One region of the Mixta calida genome, then DNA from elsewhere that is predicted to be linked to it. Evidence: predicted binding sites of a transcription regulator. Region 1 holds the regulator's gene; each other region holds the start of a gene.

The links. Region 1 encodes CRP, which controls carbon source genes, mostly activating them, when cyclic AMP is high. Its sites were predicted from a motif close to ATGTGANNNNNNTCACAT; they were not measured.
Region 2: a site for CRP is predicted at 2,158-2,175, ahead of C2E16_RS10615 (sugar transporter). Genes of this name have one in related genera too.
Region 3: a site for CRP is predicted at 1,464-1,481, ahead of C2E16_RS00915 (PTS mannitol transporter subunit IICBA). Genes of this name have one in related genera too.
Region 4: a site for CRP is predicted at 1,782-1,799, ahead of C2E16_RS10145 (arabinose ABC transporter substrate-binding protein). Genes of this name have one in related genera too.

Annotation. Positions count from the first base shown of each region.
Region 1 is NZ_CP026378.1:446,713-450,927, reverse strand. Features, by position in the region: gene C2E16_RS01990 (phosphoribulokinase) at 1-595, shown strand, start outside; gene C2E16_RS01985 (OsmC family protein) at 605-1,012, opposite strand; gene crp (cAMP-activated global transcriptional regulator CRP) at 1,312-1,944, shown strand; gene C2E16_RS01975 (YccS/YhfK family putative transporter) at 2,016-4,091, shown strand.
Region 2 is NZ_CP026378.1:2,245,021-2,249,235, forward strand. Features, by position in the region: gene C2E16_RS10605 (MFS transporter) at 1-1,355, shown strand, start outside; gene C2E16_RS10610 (hypothetical protein) at 1,720-1,974, shown strand; gene C2E16_RS10615 (sugar transporter) at 2,236-3,417, shown strand; gene rhaM (L-rhamnose mutarotase) at 3,567-3,881, opposite strand; gene rhaD (rhamnulose-1-phosphate aldolase) at 3,871-4,215, opposite strand, start outside.
Region 3 is NZ_CP026378.1:196,362-200,576, reverse strand. Features, by position in the region: gene C2E16_RS00920 (DUF3053 domain-containing protein) at 247-963, shown strand; gene C2E16_RS20485 (hypothetical protein) at 1,123-1,368, opposite strand; gene C2E16_RS00915 (PTS mannitol transporter subunit IICBA) at 1,623-3,548, shown strand; gene mtlD (mannitol-1-phosphate 5-dehydrogenase) at 3,641-4,215, shown strand, end outside.
Region 4 is NZ_CP026378.1:2,138,865-2,143,079, forward strand. Features, by position in the region: gene C2E16_RS10140 (ribulokinase) at 1-1,669, opposite strand, end outside; gene C2E16_RS10145 (arabinose ABC transporter substrate-binding protein) at 2,042-3,025, shown strand; gene araG (L-arabinose ABC transporter ATP-binding protein AraG) at 3,115-4,215, shown strand, end outside.

The sequences.
Region 1 (4,215 bases):
CCAGTCGCGTAAATATCTGCATACCTACGATGAAGCGGTGCCGTGGAACCAGGTGCCCGGTACCTTTACCCCCTGGCAGCCGCTGCCGGAGCCGACGGACATTCTGTTTTATGAGGGGCTGCACGGCGGCGTCGTGACCCAGCAGCACAACGTGGCGGAAAAGGTCGATCTGCTGGTCGGCGTCGTGCCGATCGTCAACCTCGAATGGATTCAGAAACTGGTGCGCGACACCAGCGAGCGTGGCCATTCGCGCGAGGCGGTGATGGATTCGGTGGTGCGTTCGATGGAGGATTACATCAACTACATCACACCGCAGTTCTCGCGCACCCATATCAACTTCCAGCGCGTACCGACGGTGGACACCTCTAATCCGTTTGCCGCGCGCGCCATTCCTTCGCTGGATGAAAGTTTTGTCGTGATTCATTTCCGCGGGCTGGAGGATATCGACTTCCCCTATCTGCTGGCGATGTTGCAAGGCTCGTTTATTTCGCACATCAATACGCTGGTGGTGCCGGGCGGCAAAATGGGGCTGGCGATGGAGCTGATTATGCTGCCGCTGGTGAAACGGCTGATCGAAGGGAAAGAGATCGTTTAACTGACCCTGTCAGGGCGTTTCGATTCGCTCATAGCTGTGGGTAATGGCGACGCTTTTGCCCAGCATCATCGCTACGGTGCAATACTTTTCGGCGGAGAGTGTGACAGCGCGCGCTACCGCCTTATCGCTCAGGCCGCTGCCGCTGACGATAAAATGCAGGTTGATATGGGTAAAAACGCGCGGCTCCTCCTCGGCGCGCTCCGAAGTCAATCTGACCTCGCAGTCGCTTACCGCGTGACGCCCCTTTTGCAAAATAGAGACAACATCGACGGCGCTGCAACCGCCGGCCGCCAGCAAAATCATCTCCATTGGACTTGGCGATTTATCGCCGGAATTGCCATCCATCAGAATCTGATGGCCAGAGGCGGACTCGCCCATAAAGGTCAGCCCTTCTACCCATTTTACGCGTGCCTGCATATTCACCGTTCTCCGGATAATTCAGCTCATTGCCAGCCTACGCTTTCAATGACTAAACGGCAATTGTCCGATTCACCTCAAGCTGAAGCGAGACAACAGGAGACAGTAAGATAAAGCTGTGCTACAAACAAAGCTGTAATATTTTCGTTCTAAGAAACGAATACGGGACTCTTTCACGCCTGGGCGCGCCAAATTTTCCCGAATAAATTTCCAGCAGGAAACGCCAGAAGATTTTAACGCCTGACAGGGAAAACTGCCCCCTGTATTTAGGGCACGATTACAACAGAGGATAACAGCGAATGGTTCTCGGCAAACCGCAAACAGACCCTACTCTCGAATGGTTCCTGTCACATTGCCATATTCATAAGTATCCATCGAAAAGCACATTGATTCACCAGGGTGAAAAGGCCGAAACGCTCTATTACATCGTAAAAGGTGCGGTCGCGGTGCTGATTAAGGATGAAGAAGGCAAAGAGATGATCCTCTCCTACCTCAACCAGGGTGATTTCATTGGCGAGCTTGGCCTGTTCGAAGAAGGCCAGGAGCGCAGCGCATGGGTGCGGGCGAAAACCGCCTGTGAAGTGGCTGAAATTTCTTATAAGAAGTTCCGTCAGTTGATTCAGGTGAACCCTGATATTCTGATGCGTCTCTCCGCTCAGATGGCACGTCGCCTGCAGGTTACGTCAGAGAAAGTGGGCAATTTAGCTTTCCTGGACGTTACGGGCCGCATCGCGCAGACGCTGCTCAACCTGGCAAAACAGCCTGACGCCATGACCCACCCCGACGGGATGCAGATCAAAATCACCCGTCAGGAAATCGGCCAGATCGTTGGCTGTTCGCGTGAAACGGTCGGTCGTATTTTGAAAATGCTGGAAGATCAAAACCTGATCTCCGCTCACGGTAAAACGATTGTCGTCTACGGCACACGTTAAGCTTATTTAAACGCACGGCGTGATGCCCCCGCATCACGCCGTGTTTATTTTTGTGATGTGGCGATGTGGCGATGTGGCGGAGAATTATCTACCATCCTGAAGTGAACTACGCACTGCGTCAGACGCTGGTGCTCTGTTTACCGGTGGCCGTCGGCTGGCTGCTGGGGGATTTGCAAAAAGGATTGCTGTTTTCGCTGGTGCCCGCCTGCTGCAACATCGCCGGTCTGGATACGCCGCATAAACGCTTCTTTAAGCGGCTGATCGTCGGCGGTTCGCTGTTCGCGCTCAGCAGCCTTCTCGTTCAGTGGCTCTCGCTGCAACAGGTGCCGCTGCCCGCCACGCTGTTCGTCATGGCGCTGCTGCTGGGAGTCACCGGTGAAATCGGCCCGCTGCACGCGCGTCTTTTGCCCGCCTCGCTGATCGCCGCGATTTTTACCCTCGGACTGGTAGGACGTATGCCCCTTTGGGCGCCGCCGCTGCTCTATATCGGCGGCACCTTCTGGTACGGCCTGTTCAACTGGTTCTGGTTCCGCCTGTGGAAAGAACAGCCGCTGCGTGAAAGCCTCAGCCTCCTTTATCGCGAGCTGGCCGACTACTGCGAAGCGAAATATACCCTGCTGACCCAGCTTTCCGACCCTGAAAAGGCGCTGCCGCCGCTGCTGGCGCGCCAGCAAAAAGCGGTCGATCTGATCAATACCTGTTATCAGCAGATGCATATGCTGGCGGCCAACCGCGACCATAGCCACCAGCGCCTGACGCGCGCCTTTCAGGTAGCGCTCGATTTGCAGGAGCATATCGCCGTCAGCCTGCATCAGCCGGAAGAGGTGCAGAAGCTGGTGGAGCGAAGCCATGCGGAAGCGGTAATCCGCTGGAATGCGCAGACCATCGCCGCGCGCCTGCGCGAGCTGGGGGACGACATGCTCTATCATCGCCTGCCGTCACGTTTCAGCATGGAAAAGCCGCTGCTGGGGCTGGAAAAAATCGCCCGGCAACATCCAGAAAATCCGGTCGGCCATTTCTGCTACTACCACTTCAGCCGTATTGCGCGCGTGTTGCGCACGCAGCGCCCGCTTTATCGTCGCGATTTAATGGCGGATCGCCAACGTCGACTGCCGCTGCTGGCGGCGCTGCGCAGCTATCTGTCGCTAAAATCAGCCGCGCTGCGCACCGCGGCGCGCTTTGCGGTGATGCTGGTGTTCGGCAGCGCCTTAGCGCTCGCCTTTAACGTGCCGAAACCGTGGTGGATTTTAATGACTATCATGTTCGTCAGTCAGAACGGCTACAGCGCCACGCGCGTGCGCATCCAGCACCGCGCCGCCGGTACGCTGGCCGGGCTGGCCATCGCCGCCGCCACCCTGCGCTTTTCGGTGCCGGAATCGGTCGTACTGCTGGTGATGTTGGCGATTACCCTAATCAGCTACCTGTTTATTCGCAAATATTACGGCTGGGCGACCATCGGCTTTACCGTCACCGCCGTTTACTCGTTGCAGCTGCTGGCGTTAAACGGCGCGCAGTTCCTGCTGCCGCGCCTGATGGATACGCTGATGGGCTGCTGCATCGCCTTCGGCGGCATGATCTGGCTGTGGCCGCAGTGGCAAAGCGGCCTGCTGCGCCAGAATGCTCACGATGCGCTGGAGGCCGATCAAGAGGCGCTGCGTATGCTGTTAGGCAACGAGCCGTCACCGCAGAAGCTCGCCTGGCAACGGGTCGCCGTCAATCAGGCGCACAATGCGCTGTTCAACTCGTTGAATCAGGCTATGCAGGAACCGGCGTTTAATACCCGCTACCTGAACGATATGAAACTTTGGGTGACCCACAGTCAGTTTATCGTCGAGCATATCAACGCCATGACCATTCTGGCGCGGGAACACACCATGCTGCCGCCGGATCTGGCGCAGCGCTATCTGCAATCCTGTGAGATTGCGCTCCAGCGCTGCCAGCAACGGCTGGAGTATGACGGACCGGGCCAGGAGAGCAATATTCTGGAAAGTCAGGGCGGCGAGCCGGAAGGCGCGGTGACGATTATGGAACGTCACGTGAAACGCATCCTTGAACACCTTTCAGTGATGCACACCATCTCCTCTCTCGCCTGGAGCCAGCGGCCGCGCCACGGCAAATGGCTGGCGCGTCGCCTGCGTAAAGGGTAAAAAAAGCGCCTCCGCAGAGGCGCTTACCTAACGTATAAGCTTCAGGGCGCGACCTTTAATCGACATGCGCAGACAAGGCGTTCTGCCGGGACGCAGGCTTTACGCCGGGCGCTTCCTTAACAAG
Region 2 (4,215 bases), 1.8 Mb from region 1:
ATTTTTCCATTGTTAACGTTGCCCTCGACGCCATGTCCGCCAGTCTGCGGGCGTCGGCCATCGAGCTGGCGCTGATTGTGGCGATCTACGGCATCGCGTTCGCCGTCTGCCTGGCGATGGGCAGTCGGCTGGGCGACAATTTTGGCCGCCGTAAAATATTTATTACCGGCGTGTGGCTGTTTGCCGTCGCTTCGCTGCTGTGCGGCGTGGCGACCGATGTGAAAACGCTTTTGCTGGCGCGGGCGTTACAGGGCGCAGGCGCGGCGCTGGTGGTGCCGCAGATCCTCGCTACGCTGCACGTCACCCTTCATGGACGCGCTCATGCCCGCGCGATCGGGCTTTACGGCGGTATTGGCGGGCTGGCTTTCATTATCGGTCAGGTGATGGGCGGCTTTTTGATTGGCGCGAACGTGGCGGGTTACGGCTGGCGCAGCGTTTTCCTTATCAACCTGCCGGTTTGCCTGGCGATTCTGCTGACGGCGCGACGCTTTATTCCTGAAACCCGCAATCCTGAGCCGCTGCCGTTAGATATCGCCGGCACGCTACTGCTGGCGGGCGCGACGGGCAGCCTGATGGTCGCGCTGGCGCTGGGGCCGGTGCTGCACTGGACGTGGCCATGCCTGCTGCTGCTGGCGCTGTTTCCACTGCTATTACTCCAGCTGTGGCGTACCGAAGTCGCGCTGGAAAAACGCGGCGGCGCCCCGCTGTTGCCGCCGCTACTGCTACGGTTGCCCAGCATGCGTTTCGGCATCAGCCTGGCGGTGCTGTTCTTCAGCTGCTGGAGCGGCTTTATGTTCGCCGTCGCGCTGACGTTGCAGTCGGGCGCTGGCATGAGCGCCTTTTCTTCCGGCAACGCCTTTATCGCGCTCGGCGCCGCCTATTTCCTGGTCTCGATTAGCTCGACCCGCATTGTGGAGCATCTGGGTAAGCGCGCCACCCTGCTGCTGGGTTGTGCGATTCAGATGAGCGGTCTGCTGCTGCTGATGGCGACCTTTTACTACGGCTGGGCAACGATCGGCGTACTTATCCTGATGCCCGCCACGCTGGTGATCGGCGGCGGGCAGGCGCTGATCGTCAGTACCTTTTATCGTATCGGCATGGCCGACGTGCCGCGCGACTACGCAGGCGCGGGCAGCGCTACGCTGTCGACGGTGCAGCAGGCGGTCTTTGGCATGGGGCCGATGGTGCTGGGATCGGTATTTACGCAGATGCTGCTGCAGGGCGACTATCGCCATGCGGTGCTGGCAACCCTGGCAGCAGAGTGGCTGCTGATGCTGGCGCTGGTGGCGCATACGCTCTGGTCGCGCCGTATCTTCGCCGTTCCGTGCCGGCAAACCACGGCGCCGCTGGAATAAAGATCGGGGCCGGGTTATTCCGGCCTTTTATTTCAGTTATTCACAGCGCGAGGAATAAATTGCTACTTACTCATAAATTCTGAATATCAAAACTATAATCATTCGAATAATTTGAAAATGTTTCTTCGTGTCGTTGATTTTATTTTATGGGACGCCAGGAGTGATTAGTTATCATTTTTGCTAACCGTCTCATCCTCACCAACCAGAATAAATTAAATCTTTGTTATTATTAAAATTATTATCATCAAAAAAGCTTTCTGCTTCTCTTTTTTTCGCTGAAAAATAACGGCAATTGGCATTTTGTAGAAATCCGCTATATTAAAATCATTATGTTGCAATTTATTTCACAGCAAAGGGGTTGAAGATGGCTAATTACTATTATGTTAATAAGAAAGCGGGGATGGCGCGTATTCATCTGGTACATACCGCCAACTGCTCTCGCTTGCCGCCATTAGAAAATCGTTTTTTTCTCGGCACATTTTACGCCCAGCTGGATGCAGTAAAGCAGGCGCGCAAATACTATCCGCAAGCTGAAATTTGCGAAAACTGCGGCCAACGCCCGATTAAGAAATCGACAAGAAAGATCGCACTGCCCTCTGCGCTCCAGTTCTCCTGTTAAAACCCGTTCTTAACACGCCAGCGCCGCGCCGTTAAGCCAGTGCGCGGCGCCTGAAAGCACGTGAATGAAGCTTATCTGTCCAGCTTTCTGAAGACGCGGCGCTGCTATGCGCCTGCAATGGACGATAATTTTTTTAACCTCCCTGTTTCGCTCTTGCTATAAATCGACCACAATAGACCACAAATGTGATGCACATCACTCTTTGGTGATAAATGCATCAATCCTGTTTACTGTTTTAGCGTCTGGCATTGATTTAATCCCATGCAAACACCTGTATCCCGCAAAACGGCCTGGCTACGCGTTGTCCTTCTGGCTGTGGCAGCTTTTATTTTTAACACCACTGAATTTGTGCCGGTGGGTCTGCTTTCTGATATCGCCGCCTCATTCTCAATGAAAACGCCGGAAGTCGGTGTAATGCTGACTATTTACGCCTGGGTGGTGGCGCTAATGTCGCTGCCGCTGATGCTGGCGACGCGCAATATGGAGCGTCGACTGCTGCTGACAGGCATTTTTATCATCTTTACCCTGAGCCATATTCTGTCGCTGATGGCGTGGAATTTTTGGGTGCTGGTGGCGTCACGCATCGGCATTGCGCTGGCGCATGCGGTATTCTGGTCCATCACCGCCTCGCTGGCGATCCGCGTCGCCCCCGCTGGTAAAAAAACCCAGGCGCTGAGTATGCTGGCGACCGGTACCGCGCTGGCAATGGTGTTAGGCGTGCCGATTGGCCGCATTATTGGTCAGTATCTGGGATGGCGCATCACCTTTGGCATGATTGGCGCTTCGGCGCTGGTGCTGATGCTGATGCTGATTAAGCTGCTGCCGAAGCTGCCCAGCGAGCATACCGGTTCGCTCAGCAGCGTGCCGATGCTGTTTAAGCGCCCGGCCCTGGTCAGCATGTATCTGCTGGTGACGCTGGTGGTGACGGCACACTACACCGCCTACAGCTATATCGAGCCGTTTATGCAGATCATCGCTTCTCAGGGCGAGAACTTCACCACCTTCCTGCTGTTGATCTTCGGCTCTGCGGGCATTGTGGGCAGCATTATCTTTAGCGTGCTGGGCAATAAGTTTCCTTCCGCGCTGCTGCTGAGCGCTATCGGCTTGATTACGCTCTGTATGGGACTGCTGCTGTTCGCGGCGGTGCATCCGTTCGCGGTGTCGGTGCTGTGCATTATCTGGGGCATGGGCATGATGACCATCGGCCTGGCGATGCAGGTGCGCGTGCTGTCGCTGGCGCCGGACGCCACCGACGTGGCGATGTCGCTGTTTTCCGGCATCTACAATATCGGCATCGGCGCGGGTGCGCTGCTCGGAAACCAGGTGAGCCTGCACTTTAAGATGGCGGATGTCGGCAACGTTGGCGCGATCATCGGGCTGCTGGCGCTGTTCTGGTGCATTTTCATCTTCCGTCGCTATCCGCAACTGCGCAGCAACGGCTGATAAACCTAAAGAGGGCGGATAGTAATATCCGCCCTCTTTTATTTCAGCCTCGCCGGTTCCGCTGCATCCCTGTGCTACGCCCCTCTCCGTATCGCTTTTCAGCATGCGGGTGGGTTGCCGGCCAACGTTTCAAGCCAGGCGCGTCAGCGCTACGCCAGATAAAAAACTTCTTTTAACGGCTGGCTTACCGGGCTGTTATCAGGGTTCGCAGGCATCAGCTCGCGCATTGACGCCCACCAGCGCTGACACACCTCTGTCTGCGCCACCGCTTCCCAGCGCGCCTCTGATTCTATTTCCACACAGGCAAACAGCAGGCTGCGGCGCTCATCGAGAAAAATGCTGTAGTGATGCGCGCCATGTTCCTTTAACGTTTGCTCCAGTTCCGGCCAAATAGGCGAATGCCGCTGCTGATAGGCTTGATGACAGTGCGGGTAGACCTGCATCACAAAGGCTTTACGCAACATGAGCCGGCCCCGTGTCCAGTGCCGCCTGCCACGGGTTAACGTTAAAGCGTTTCCCCAGCGCGATCAGCTGTTCGGTGGTGATGCTCTGGCGCAGACCGCCCATCGATATCACCTTCACCAGTACCTCGGACGACTTCTCGGCAGTATCGATCAGGCCGAAGGTCTCATCCAGCGTCGGCCCGGCGCCGAAGATGCCGTGGAAAGGCCACATCACCAGACTGTGAGACTGCATCTGCTGCGCGGTGGCGTCGCCTATCTCGTCGGTGCCGGGTACCATCCAGGGCACGATGCCGACGCCGTCGGGAAACACCACCAGGCACTCGGTACTGCCTTC
Region 3 (4,215 bases), 250 kb from region 1:
CGTTTTGCCGCCTGTTTTCTGACTATTTTTCGATCTTGCTTCCGTCTTTACTCTTTTCTTGCCCGCTCCCTTTTTTCCTGGTCCGTTTCCTGCTTAAAAAACGTGCTGAACGCCGTGTTAATTATCGTTAATTACTGAATAGCCATATTCAGCCTAATCGCATTGATCTATGCTTTAGGCACCTCAGGGCGGCAGCCTCGCTGCCTGAACAAATAGATAATTCGTTAATTTACAGGAGTAAACGCTATGGCGACCGGAGTTTCCCGCGTCTGGATGCGCCTGTGGCTGCCGTTGGCGGCCCTGTTGGTCATCTTTCAACTTACCGGCTGCGGTGATAAAGAGGGTGAACAGCGTAAGGCTTTTAGTGACTTTTTACAGAATACCGTGATGCGCAGCGGTGAACGCCTGCCGGCGCTCAGTGAAGATCAGAAGCAGCGCTTTGGCAATTACACCAGTGACTACGCCATCATTTATGATTTTTCGCAGCAGGTGAACAAAGCGGTGGATCAGGGTCTGCGTCCGGTGGTAGACGAGCTTTCCGCCATTCGTCTGCCGCAAGACTACCTGACGCGCCGCGACGCGCTGCGCCAGGCGAGTGGCTCGCTCAGCGTGTTGACGCAGCAGATTCAGAACGCTAAGACTCAGGCCGACAGCAGCAAGGCGGCGCTGAAACAGCCGGATGATTTAAAAGCGGTATATGACCGCGTTTATACCAAAGTGGTGACCCAGCCTGCGGCGTCGCTGATGCCGCTGCTGCCAGCGCTGCAATCGCTGAGCCAGGATGTGGTGCAGACTGGCGATTTCCTGCAACAGCAGGGCGATCGGGTCACCTTTAACGACAATGGCGTGCAGTTCCCGACGCAGGAGCAGGCGAGCCAGTACAATACGTTGATGAGCAACGTATCGGCCAAAGCACAGGCGCTGACGCAGGCGCAGAGCGCAGTGCAGGGCGGCTTCCAGTAACACAGAGCGGGTGTCGCAGGGATTATCCTGGCGCCCGTTTCTTCCTACGCTTTCTCTGCGGCTGTCCCGTTATCGCTACTTTTCAACCTGAGGTTGCCCATTTCCCGCGCTCGTTATTCCCTTTACCCGGCTTTACCGGTACTTGTCTCGCTTCTTTCATTAGCCATGCACCGATGATCGCTTTCCCGCTTCACTTTCTCCGGTGCGATTAACCTCCCCTGCTGCGCTGTTTACTGCTTTCGACGCGGCGTTATCTCTTCTGCAAAAAAGCGCCGCGCGACGCGCCGTTTCCGGTCCAGGCAAAAATGTGATCTGGCGCATTTTCGACCAAAAGTTTATTGTGATATTCGTCACATTTTTGAAACAAACCACCACATGAAAAATGTGATTAATATCACATTCCATTCCCCTGTCTCGCCGCTAATTTCGCCATTCCTGTTTTCAATAAGGGCTTTTCTGTGATCTTAATCACCAAATATGGTCCGATAACCTACCTCTAATTGTGATCTTTATCACTTCGAGGCGCTCACTACGCAGCGTCATAATCGCGTGCTAGAGTCCGCCTGCATACAGTAATCCGACGGCGCCTCGCCGTAGCGTCTTAACAAAATCACGCGCTCTCTTATTTGTCAGCGCGTAACAATAAGAGGTGTGTTTTTATGTCCTCATCTGTCAAGGTCAAGGTTCAAAGCTTTGGTCGTTTTCTAAGCAATATGGTGATGCCGAATATCGGCGCCTTTATCGCCTGGGGCATCATCACCGCCCTGTTTATTCCTACCGGCTGGCTGCCGAACGAAACGCTGGCGAAGCTGGTCGGCCCGATGATCACCTACCTGCTGCCGCTGCTGATCGGTTATACCGGCGGACGTCTGGTCGGCGGCGATCGCGGCGGCGTGGTGGGCGCGATTACCACCATGGGCGTGATCGTTGGCGCGGATATGCCGATGTTCCTCGGTTCGATGATTGCCGGTCCGCTGGGCGGCTGGGCGATCAAAACCTTTGACCGCGCGGTAGACGGCAAAATCAAAAGCGGCTTCGAGATGCTGGTCAACAACTTCTCGGCGGGCATCATCGGTATGCTGCTGGCGATTCTGGCGTTCCTCGCCATCGGTCCGCTGGTGGAAGGCCTCTCCCATATTCTCGCCGCGGGCGTGAATATCATGGTGCAGAACAACCTGCTGCCTCTGACCTCGATTTTCGTTGAACCGGCGAAGATTCTGTTCCTGAACAACGCCATCAACCACGGCATCTTCTCGCCTCTGGGCATCCAGCAGGCCAGCGAAGCCGGCAAATCCATTTTCTTCCTGATTGAAGCCAACCCAGGCCCGGGCATGGGCGTGCTGGTCGCCTATATGTTCTTTGGCCGCGGCAACGCGAAACAGTCAGCGAGCGGTGCGGCCATTATCCACTTCCTTGGCGGCATCCATGAAATCTACTTCCCGTATGTGCTGATGGCGCCGCGCCTGCTGATCGCCGTGATTCTCGGCGGCATGACCGGCGTCTTCACCCTGACGCTGCTGAACGGCGGTCTGGTTTCTCCTGCTTCTCCTGGCTCTATTCTGGCGGTGCTGGCCATGACGCCGAAAGGCGCCTACTTCGCCAATATCGCGGCGATCGTCGCGGCTTTCGCCGTCTCCTTCGTGGTTTCCGCCGTACTGCTGAAAACCAGTAAAGTAAAAGACGAAGACGATATCGAAGCGGCCACTCGTCGCATGCAGGATATGAAAGCGCAGTCTAAAGGCCAGGCGGGCGCGCCTGCCGCGGCCAGCGCCGGTCTGAACGGCGATTTAAGCCACGTGCGTAAAATCATCGTCGCCTGTGACGCCGGTATGGGCTCCAGCGCCATGGGCGCTGGCGTGCTGCGTAAGAAAGTGCAGGACGCGGGACTGACGCAGATCTCCGTCACCAATACCGCTATCAACGCCTTGCCGGGCGACGTCGACCTGGTGATCACGCATCGCGATCTCACCGAACGCGCCATGCGCCAGGCGCCGCATGCGCAGCATATCTCGCTGAATAACTTCCTCGACAGCGGTCTTTATAGCGACCTGACCTCGCGTCTGGTAGACGCGCAGCGCAGCGTGGAACACCGTGAAAAGGTTAACGCGGCCCTGAGCGACAGCTTTGAGAGCAACAACGAGCATCTGTTTAAGCTGGGCGCCAGCAACGTATTCCTCGGCCAGCAGGCCGCCAGCAAAGAAGAGGCGATCCGCTTCGCCGGTGAGCAGCTGGTGAAAGGCGGTTATGTTGAGCCAGAATATGTCGACGCGATGCTGGAACGTGAGAAACTGACGCCGACCTACCTGGGTGAATCCATCGCGGTGCCGCACGGTACGGTTGAAGCGAAAGATCGCGTGCTAAAAACCGGCGTGGTGTTCTGTCAGTATCCGCGAGGCGTGCGCTTCGGCGAAGAGGAAGATGACATCGCCCGTCTGGTGATCGGCATCGCCGCTCGCAATAACGAGCACATCCAGGTCATCACCAGCCTGACCAACGCGCTGGATGACGAAAGCGTAATTGCGCGTCTCGCCACCACCAACAGCGTGCAGGAAGTGCTGGATCTGCTTACCGGTCAGCCAGCCTGATCTGACGCATACGCTGAGGGGCCGCTCTGCCCGGCCCTTCTTCGGGCAAGGTGGACTTGCCCCTTTCTCTTTTTTTGAAGGTTATCGCAACGATGAAAGCATTACATTTCGGCGCCGGTAATATCGGTCGTGGTTTTATCGGCAAGCTGCTGGCGGACGCTGGCATTGAACTGGTGTTTGCCGACGTTAATCAGGCGGTGCTGGACGCGCTGAACGCCCGTCACCAGTACCCGGTGCATGTGGTCGGCGAGCAGGCGCAGGTAGACACGGTGACCGGCGTCAGCGCCGTCAACAGCACCAGCGAAGAGGTGATTACGCTGATCGCCGAGGTTGATATCGTTACCACGGCGGTTGGCCCGCAAATCCTCGCGCGTATCGCTGACAGCATCGCGCGCGGCCTGGCCAAACGCAGTGATAGCGCTAATACCCGCCCGTTAAACATTATCGCCTGTGAAAATATGGTGCGCGGCACCAGTCAGCTGAAAGCGCATGTGCTGGCCGCGTTGCCGGAGCAGTATCACGCCTGGGTCGAGGAGCATGTCGGCTTCGTCGATTCCGCCGTTGACCGCATCGTGCCGCCGGGCGAAGCGGGCAGCAGCGATCCGCTGGAAGTGACCGTCGAGACCTTCAGTGAGTGGATCGTCGATAAAACCCAATTTAAAGGCGA
Region 4 (4,215 bases), 1.7 Mb from region 1:
GACGTGCGGCATAGTTCGGTTCGGCTGTCGCACACCACTGTTGATAACGTTCATAAAGCTGCTGGAAGCGCGCCACGCGCGCCGCGTCGGGCTGCAACGTGCGTTCGACCGGGCTGGCCATCTTTTGCTGCGCGGCAGGGACATCCTCATAGACGCCCGCCGCCACGGCGGCAAAGATCGCCGCGCCGAGGGCGCAGCACTCATCGGAGGCGACGATATCCAGCGGACGGTTCATTACGTCGCAGCAGACCTGCATGATGGCGGGGGATTTACGGGCGATGCCGCCCAGCGTCAGGATGTTCTCCACCGGGATCTGCTGCTGCTCGAAACATTCCATAATGGCGCGCGCGCCGAAGGCGGTGGCGGCGATAAAGCCGCCGAACAGCGTCGGCGCGTCGGTGCCGAGGTTCAGGTCGGTAATCACCCCTTTCAGACGCTGATTGGCGAAGGGAGTGCGGCGGCCGTTAAACCAGTCCAGCACCACCGGCAGATGATCGAGCTGCGGATTCGCTACCCAGGCGTCGGTCAATTGGCGCAGCAGATCCTGCGACAGCGCATCGAGCTGCGGCTTCAGTTCCGGCTGCTGCTGCGCCGCCAGCTGTAAAGGCCAGTTAAGCAGGCGGCTGAACCAGGCGTACATATCGCCGAACGCCGACTGGCCCGCTTCCAGGCCGATGGCGTCGGGCGTCACGCTGCCGTCCACCTGGCCGCAGATGCCTTCGATGGCGCGCGTGCCGACGCGCTCCGCGTCGGCGATCAGAATGTCGCAGGTCGAGGTGCCGATCACTTTCACCAGCGTATAGGGCTGCGCGCCGGCGCCGACCGCGCCCATATGACAATCGAAGGCGCCGCCGGAGAGGATAACGTCGGTAGAGAGGCCGAGGCGCATCGCCCACTCTTCAGTGAGAGTGCCGACCGGCTTTTCAGCGGTAAAGGTGTCATTGAACAGCGGATAGTCGAGCTGCGTCGTCAGCAGCGGATCGAGTGCGTTGAAAAACGCCGCCGGCGGCAGGCCGTCCCACTGCGGATGCCACAGCGATTTATGTCCGGCGGCGCAGCGGCCGCGGCGGATAGCGGCGGGCGCGGTGGTGCCGCTCAGCAAGGCGGGCACCCAGTCGCACAGTTCGATCCAGGAGACGGCGGCGTCGCGCACCGCCGCATCGGTGCGTGAGACATGGAGAATTTTCGCCCAGAACCATTCGGAGGAGTAAACGCCGCCGATATAGCGCGAATAGTCCTCAAAGCGGCCGCTGCGGCAGAGCTGGTTGATCTCCTCCGCCTCCTCAATGGCGGTGTGATCTTTCCACAGCACAAACATCGCGTTTGGGTTGTCGGCGAATTCAGGACGCAGCGCCAGCACGTTGCCGTCGCGGTCGACAGGCGCCGGGGTGGAGCCGGTGGAATCGACGCCGATGCCGACCACCGCCGCGCGCTGCTCTGCGCTCAGACGCGACACCACGCCGCGAATCGCTTTCTCCAGCGCTTCAATATAGTCCAGCGGGTGATGACGAAACTGGCTTATCTGCGGCACCGAGTAGCGTCCCGCCATCCAGCGCGTATAAGGCGCCACCTCTTTCTGTAGTTCTTCGCCGCTTTGGCAGTCTACCGCCAGGGCGCGAACCGAATCGCTGCCAAAGTCCAGACCAATCGTTATGGCACCAGCACGCATTCGGGCTCTCCTGTTAATGAACAATCGCAGGCTCTAACAGTAAAAAGCACACCGTTTTTCGGTTAGCCCTGGGCGGCTGCAAATATGCACTTTTCTGCCATCGTCATGGGTTATGTGAACTCGGTCAAAAGTTAACTTAAGGTTAAAATCGCTGAATCTATGGACATTTTTGCTGTTGTTTTACGATGTGATACCGCTCTACATTTCGCGTGACGTTTCCCGCTAAAACTAGCCCAGCGTTTGCTCAGGTAATACGCAATCACTGCGCTAATTATCTGATTTGTGGTTTTTGAAGCGCTTTTCATCCGATTGGTACCGTTTACACCGTTTCGTTGCGCACAACGAAAAAACAACACTGCGCCGGAGAGCATCATGCACAAATTCACTAAAGCGTTAGCCGCCGTTGGACTGGCTGCCGTTATGTCACAATCCGCTATCGCCGAAACCATGAAATTAGGCTTCCTGGTGAAACAGCCGGAAGAGCCCTGGTTCCAGACCGAATGGAAGTTCGCTGATAAGGCGGGCAAGGATCTCGGCTTTGAGGTGATCAAAATCGCCGTGCCGGACGGCGAAAAAACGCTGAACGCCATCGACAGCCTGGCGGCCAGCGGCGCGAAGGGCTTCGTTATCTGTACGCCGGACCCGAAACTCGGCTCGGCGATCATGGCGAAAGCGCGCAGCTACGACCTGAAGGTGATCGCGGTGGACGATCAGTTCGTCACCGCCAAAGGCAAGCCGATGGAAACCGTGCCGCTGGTGATGATGGCGGCGACCAAAATCGGCGAGCGCCAGGGCCAGGAACTCTATAAGGAGATGCAGAAGCGCGGCTGGGATGTGAAAAACTCAGCGGTGATGGCGATCACCGCCAACGAGCTGGACACCGCGCGTCGCCGCACCTCCGGTTCGATTGAGGCGCTGAAGGCGGCGGGCTTCCCGGAAAAACAGATCTATCAGGTGCCGACCAAATCAAACGATATCCCCGGCGCGTTTGACGCCGCCAACTCGCTGCTGGTGCAGCATCCTGAAGTGAAGCACTGGCTGATCGTCGGCATGAACGACAACACCGTGCTGGGCGGCGTGCGCGCTTCCGAAGGGCAGGGATTCAAGGCGCCGGACGTGATCGGCATCGGCATCAACGGCGTCGACGCCATCAGCGAACTCTCCAAAGGCCAGGCGACCGGCTTCTACGGCTCGCTGCTGCCCAGCCCGGACGTTCACGGCTATAAGAGCATTCAGATGCTCTATAACTGGACGACCAAAGGCGAAGAGCCGGCGAAATTCACCGAAGTCACCGACGTGGTGCTGATCACCCGCGACAACTTTAAAGCCGAGCTGGCGAAAAAAGGGCTGATGTAAGCCGTTCCGACACCGTTGGGCGCGACGCGCCCGTTTAATCACGCGCCGGTTCGCCGGCGTCTATTATGAACAGGCAATGCGGAGTCACCATGAACACTGATTCAGCCTTTCTGTCGTTTCATGGCATCAGTAAAACCTTTCCCGGCGTGAAGGCGCTACAGGATATCAGCTTTCACTGTCGCGCTGGCGAAGTGCATGCGCTGATGGGCGAGAACGGCGCCGGGAAATCGACGCTGCTGAAAATCCTGAGCGGCAGCTATCAGCCAAGCGGCGGCACTATCCAGATCCAGGGGCGGCCGGTCAGTTTCGGTCATACCACCGACGCGCTTAATGCTGGCGTCGCCATCATCTACCAGGAGCTGCATCTGGTGCCGGAGATGAGCGTGGCGGAAAACATCTATCTCGGTCAGCTGCCGCAGCGCGGCGGGCTGGTGAATCGCAAACTGCTGCGCTACGAAGCGGGGCTACAGCTAAAAAACTTAGGGATGGATATCGATCCTGATACCCCGCTGAAATACCTTTCGCTCGGCCAGTGGCAGATGGTGGAGATCGCCAAGGCGCTGGCGCGCAACGCCAAAATTATCGCCTTTGACGAGCCGACCAGCTCGCTGTCGGCACGCGAAATCGAACAGCTGTTCCGCGTTATCCGCCAGCTGCGCGCCGAAGGAAGGGTGGTGCTCTATGTCTCGCACCGTATGGAGGAGATCTTCGCCCTCAGCGACGCGATTACCGTGTTTAAAGATGGCCGCTATGTGCGCACCTTCGACGACGTGCCGAACACCAGCCACGACATGCTGGTGCAGGCGATGGTCGGACGCGATCTGGGCGATGTTTACGGCTACGCCCCGCGCGAACATGGGCCGGTGCGTTTGCAGCTGGAGGGCGTGCATGCGGTTGGTGTCAGAACACCGGTATCGCTCAGCGTGCGCGCTGGCGAAATTGTCGGGCTGTTCGGCCTGGTCGGAGCCGGGCGCAGCGAGCTGATGAAAGGGCTGTTCGGCGCCACGCGCCTGAAGGCGGGCCGCGTGCTGCTCGACGGCCAGCCGCTGGCCATCAGCGAACCCTCTGACGCCATTCGCGCCGGAATTATGCTCTGCCCGGAAGACCGCAAAGCGGACGGCATTATTCCGGTGCATTCGGTGCGCGACAATATCAACATTTCCGCGCGCCGCAATAACCTGACGGCAGGC